Regions from separate parts of the Staphylococcus sp. SUC_1.2 genome, predicted to be linked through region 2. Evidence: riboswitches for the same ligand, from Rfam matches in the RefSeq annotation. Region 2 holds a riboswitch; the other holds the start of a gene.
The links. Region 2 has a riboswitch for S-adenosylmethionine ahead of metX (homoserine O-acetyltransferase MetX). Riboswitches for the same ligand answer to the same signal wherever they lie in the genome.
Positions count from the first base shown of each region.

Region 1: it holds a riboswitch for S-adenosylmethionine, as region 2 does, so the genes downstream of both, NR218_RS04375 (MetQ/NlpA family ABC transporter substrate-binding protein) here and metX (homoserine O-acetyltransferase MetX) in region 2, are expected to answer to the same signal.

Region 1 is NZ_JANJPM010000008.1:69,277-72,497, forward strand. It holds gene NR218_RS04365 (LPXTG cell wall anchor domain-containing protein) at 27-665, opposite strand; gene NR218_RS04370 (hypothetical protein) at 832-1,257, opposite strand; SAM riboswitch class I at 1,405-1,511, shown strand; gene NR218_RS04375 (MetQ/NlpA family ABC transporter substrate-binding protein) at 1,620-2,435, shown strand; gene NR218_RS04380 (aspartate aminotransferase family protein) at 2,638-3,221, shown strand, end outside.
Region 2 is NZ_JANJPM010000014.1:9,155-12,375, forward strand. It holds gene NR218_RS06295 (AzlC family ABC transporter permease) at 149-844, shown strand; gene NR218_RS06300 (AzlD domain-containing protein) at 841-1,170, shown strand; SAM riboswitch class I at 1,256-1,357, shown strand; gene metX (homoserine O-acetyltransferase MetX) at 1,429-2,397, shown strand; gene NR218_RS06310 (YybS family protein) at 2,487-3,221, shown strand, end outside.

The DNA.
Region 1 (3,221 bases), on a different contig from region 2:
CCTTGACGCATTCCTTTTTTTATTTATTAGAAATGTTCAGTAGATAAATAAGAATGACTATGATGTTTTCGTTTCAGTAATAATGAAGTTCCCATAACTAATAGAAGTGAGGCTAGAAGTTGAGTTGAGTATTGTTGTGTAACGTCTCCAGTACTTGGGAGTGTTTTAACAGAAGATTGTGATGTTTGAGTATCTTTAAGTGACTTAGATGATGGCACCTCAGAAGAAGCAACCGTTCCTACATAATAACGGTTGAGTTCACGTGCACAATCAACAGAATGAACTTGTTTATGATTAGAAGAGGTTGTTTTAGCGGCTTTAGCGATACCTGATTCTGCATGAATGCGTGTATCTTGAAGTTGATTAAAGTCACTATATCTACCATTTTTGTACTCAACTTCGCCATTTTTATGAACTTTATACATTCCACTGCCTTCATTTAATCTATTATGACTTATAATTTCAAAGTATGCGCCTTTGTCAACAGTACGACCAAGTCGTTGTAGGTTTGGATTACCTCCACTATTAGATAATGCATCTGTAGCAATTTGTTTAGCATTTTCTTTAGTCACTAAGTTAGTAGTATGTGCTTCTACAGATTGAGTCGTTGTAAGTAGCATTGTACTTGTTAAAAGTGTAGATGCAACGAAAGATACTTTCTTCATAATGAAAACCCCATTTCATTCATGATCAATTACAACTAGAGTGTAGCATTTGAATAGATCAGAAACAGGGATTTAAAAAAAAACATAATAAATCTTTAACTTAACTTAAAGAATAAATAATTTGTAAACATTAAATCAATATTTATCACATGATTTATATAGGACATTAATACTTCTTTTTAGAAAAATATGGAATGGAACAAGCCATTAAAATTATAAAAATAATATGAGCAATCATCCATAAACCGTATTCATTCCAGCTAAAGTGAAAGAATGAACGCTTTGCCATAACGACGAGTGACGGATAAAGAAAGGCAAAAACAATCATTAATAAGACATAACTTATTTTATATAATGGTTTAAAGACGTGATAAATAAGTAAGAAAATAAAATATATTAACCATCCTATAAAAACATGAATGGCTAGTTCTAATAATAACGGCGTTTTGCTTGGATCAATTAAGAAATCGATGTTAATTAACAATAAAGTAAGATGAGTCGATTGAACTATGCCATCCATGATAGTCATTGTAATTAATAAGATAATACTTATAACTAAAGCACTAAGACAATGATAAAAATAACGGATCATAATTTTCCTTCCTTCTTATATACATACTATAAGAATATTCCCTGAAATATTTGATTTAACACTTTTTAAATTTTTAGAATATTGAAAAAACATGTTGACCAAAGTTTAAATCAATGATAAGTTATTAATAATTCAATAATCTATTAACTCTTATCAAGAGTGGTGGAGGGATGTGCCCTACGAAACCCAGCAACCGTCATTGTATGACATGGTGCTAATTCACATAAAGTTAATCATACTTTAGAAGATGAGAGAAAGTGTGTCGATGCTTTCTCTTAATAGTTGAAAGTATTTTTTTATGTCTTTACATATCTAGTAAGAGGAAATGAGAATTGAAAATTTATAAAAAGGTGTCAATACATATGAAAAAATTAATAGGTATGATCAGTATTTTGTTAGTAACGATAACGCTAGCAGCTTGTGGAAATCAGAAAGAAGATAATAAAAAAATTACCGTAGCAGCGTCGCCAGCACCTCATGGTGATGTGTTAAAAAAAGCTAAGGAAGAAATGAAGAAAAAAGGATATGATTTAGAAGTCAAAGAAGTTAATGATTATAAGGTGCCTAATAAATTATTAGATAAAGGCGATGTTGATGCGAACTTCTTCCAACATGTCCCATATTTGAATGCTGAAAAGAAAAGTCATGGTTATAAAATTGAAGAATTAGGTAAAGTGTTTACAACGCCTATGGGTGTATATAGTAAAAAATATAAAAATTTAAAAGACATTCCAGATGGATCGACGATTTACGTTTCTAATAATCCTGCAGAAGAAGGACGTTTTTTATCTTTCTTTGTTAATGAAGGATTAATTAAATTAAAAAAAGGCGTTAAAATTGAAAATGCAAAATTTGAGGATATTGTTGAAAATAAAAAACACTTGAAATTTAACCATCAACAAGGTGCAGAGTTTTTACCAAAAACATATAAGAATGGTGAAGGAGCTGCAGTCATTATAAATTCAAACTATGCGCTTGATAATGGTTTAAAACCATCTAAAGATGCTATTGTTATGGAAGGTAAATCATCACCATTTGCGAATACGATTGCCGTTCAAGAAGGTCATAAAAATGATGAAAAATTCCAAACATTATTAAAAGTTATGCAATCTAAAGAAATCAAAGCGTATATTAAAAAAGAATATGGCGATGATGTTATTCCATACGAAAACAAATAAGTCATAAAAGGTCTCTATTAGAGGCCTTTTATGATTTATATTTATCATTGTTTAAAAGATAGAAACAATATATTTTAATTTTTCTGAAAATATTTACAAATCTGACAATTATTAGTAAGATATTGATTATTATCACAAGAATTGAAGTCAATAAAGAAAGTTAGATATAAGTTGTTGATACTTTGGGAGAGGATGAGTCAATTTGAGTAAAGCAGAGGATATGATAAAAGAAGATAGTAAGTATTTTGCTACTTCAGGACGTATAAAATATTATCCATTAGTGATTGATCATGGATATGGAGCAACTTTAGTAGATATAGATGGAAAAGAATACATCGATTTGTTAGCTAGTGCAAGCTCACAAAATGTGGGTCATGCACCAAAACAGGTAACAGAGGCGATTAAAAAGCAAGTAGATAAATTTATTCATTATACCCCCGCATATATGTATCACGAGCCTTTAGTGAAACTGTCTAAAAAGTTATGCGATATTGCGCCAGGTGATTATGAAAAACGTGTCACATTTGGTTTGAGTGGTTCGGATGCGAATGATGGTATTATCAAATTTGCACGTGCTTATACAGGACGACCCTATATTATCAGCTTTACAAATGCTTATCATGGCTCTACATTTGGAGCGTTATCAATGTCGACTATCAGTTTAAATATGCGTAAACATTATGGCCCTTTATTAAATGGTTTTTATCATATTCCATTTCCAGATAAATACAGAGGGATGTTTGAACAATCTAAATCAAACACTGTTGAAGAATATTTAGCGCCATT
Region 2 (3,221 bases):
CTATCAATATTTTGAAACCCCCTTCTCTCTAACCTCACTCAAACGGATGTCTAAAAATATTGAAGCGTTTCTTAGATTATATTAGACTGAATTTAATTATACTATATAGTCAATTTAAAAATACATATATATAAAGGGGGGAGCTAACATGACGTCACATGTAACATTTCAACAAGGGGTCAAAGAATGTATTCCAACACTACTAGGATACATCGGTATAGGACTATCATTTGGCATCGTGGCAGCTTCTCAGCATTTTAGTGTTCTAGAAATTCTTCTGTTATGTTTACTGGTTTATGCAGGCGCAGCACAATTTATTATTTGTGCTTTAGTCATTACTGGCACACCTATATCAGCAATCGTGTTAACGACGTTAATTGTGAACTCCCGCTTCTTTTTATTGTCTATGACATTATCACCTAATTATAAAGATTATGGTATATGGAATCGTTTAGCTTTGTCTTCTATTCTTACTGATGAGACATTTGGCGTTGCTATAACACCACACTTAAAAGGGGAAACAATTAATGATCGATGGTTACATGGATTAAATATTACTGCTTATTCATTTTGGGCAATAGCTTGTGTGTTAGGAGCAGTCTTTGGGAAATACATCTCTCATCCTGAAATGTTAGGGTTAGACTTTGCGATTACAGCCATGTTTATTTTCTTGGCTATGGCTCAATTTGAAACGATTACACGTTCCAAAGTAAGTATATATATCGTATTAATTGCGTTCGTTATTGTAATGATGTTCATTTTAAGTTGGTTGATGCCCTCTTATGTGGCCATTCTTGTTACATCAATTTGTGCTGCAACACTTGGGGTGGTGATGGATCGATGACGATAACTGGACATATGCTTTTACTTATCGTTTTATGTGGATTAGTGACATTAATTGTACGTGTCGTACCATTTTTAATGATTTCACGTATTCAACTGTCAGAAACAGTCATCAAATGGCTGTCGTTTATTCCAATTTCATTATTCACTGCGTTAGTTATTGATAGTTTTATCGTTCAACATAAAGGTATGCAAGGCTTTGAATTAAATATTCCATTCATTGTAGCAACCATTCCTACAGTCATTATTGCATTTGTGACACGTAGTCTAACCATCACTATTATTGTAGGTATTGTATTCATTGCAAGTATACGATGGTTCTTTTAATTCATTTATTTACTGCGCATTGAAGTTAACTAGACAATTGTATTAAAATAAGTTTAAATTAAACAATTCAATCAATATATAGATACTCTTATTTTGAGAAGTAGAGGGAATTGGCCCTATGAAGCTTCAGCAACCGACAAATCATTTGTACGGTGCTACAACCAACGAGATACTCGAATGATAAGTACTAAAGTATTATCGCTTCACACTTTTAAAATTAAGAGTAGAAGCGATTTTTTTATTCTAAGGAGGCATAGCATGACAAATTATACAGTAGATACATTACATTTAGGTGCTTTTACAACAGAATCAGGTGAAACGATTGAGAATTTAAAATTGCGTTATGAGCACGTAGGTTATTCGGGACAACCGCTTGTTGTGGTTTGTCATGCTCTGACTGGTAATCATTTAACTTATGGTACAGATGAACATCCTGGATGGTGGCGTGAAATCATTGATGGTGGTTATATGCCAATCTATGATTATCAGTTTCTTACTTTTAATGTTATTGGAAGTCCTTTTGGTTCAAGCTCCCCATTAAACGATGCTCATTTTCCTAAAACCATCACATTAAGAGATATCGTTAAGGCAATTGAATTGGGAATAAAGGCCCTTGGATTTACTAAAATCGATATTTTAATTGGTGGCAGTTTAGGTGGCATGCAAGTGATGGAATTATTATATAATCATCAATTCGAAGTAGATAAGGCAGTCATCTTAGCAGCTACAGATAAAACCTCTTCATACAGTCGTGCTTTCAATGAAATTGCACGTGAAGCGATTCATATTGGAGGTAAAGAGGGACTTAGTATTGCAAGACAACTTGGATTCTTAACATATCGTTCTTCAAAAAGTTATGACGCGCGTTTCACACCAGATGAAGTAGTCAATTATCAACGTTATCAAGGCAATAAGTTTAAAGAATCCTACGATTTATCGTGTTACTTAACGATGTTGAATGTCTTAGATAGTCATCATCTTGATCGTCAGCGCGATGATGTGGATGAGGTCTTCCAATCTTTAAATACAAAAGTACTAACGATGGGCTTTACAGATGACTTGTTATATCCAGATGATCAAGTCAGAGCAGTAGGAGAACGTTTTAAATATCATCGTCACTTTTTTGTTCCAGACAACGTAGGCCATGATGGTTTTTTACTTAATTTTAATGACTGGGCACCTAACTTGTATCACTTTTTAAAAGTTTCGAAATTTAAACGAAAATAATAGATAAGAGAACAGTTAACACATTTGTTTAATTTGAATATAGAGGTTAAAATAGAAATTATAGTCAAAAAAGTATAGGAGTGGCGAATGTGTTTTCAAAAGTACATCCTAAAGCAATGATTATAGGGACTATCGTGCTTGTAGCAGTTGCTTTAGTTACGTATGTATTGCCAATAATTGGTCTGGTTCTATGTTTATTCGCTACCATTCCAGGGATTGTCATGTGGCATAAATCAATTGCTACATTTGGAATTGGAGCTTTACTCACTGTAATTATCACGACCTTATTAGGGAATACCTTTGTATTAAGTGCCATGATTCTAGTTTTATTACTAAGTTTTGTAATTGGCCAATTATTAAAAGAACGTACATCTAAAGAACGCATCTTATATATCACAACAATGTATATAAGTATTGTGACGTTAATTGTATTTATGTTATTACAAGCGTTCAAAAAGATTCCAAATACCGAAGTATTGATTAAACCAGCAAAAGACGCAATGAACAATGCGATTGTAAATTCAGGCGTTGAATCAGATTATAAGATCATCTTAGAAGAAGGATTTCGTCAAATGGCTGTTCAACTTCCAAGTTACATCATTATTATTGTCTTTCTTTTAGTTTTAATGAATATCATCATTACATTTCCAATTTTACGTAAATTCAAAGTAGCAACGCCTATGTTTAGACCTTTATTTGCTTGGCAAATGAATCGCACATTATTATGGATTTACATGATTGTGCTAGTATGTGTAATGTTTGCGATAAAACCAAGTATATTCCAAAGTATCGTATTAAATTTCGAAGTTGTGTTATCATTATTA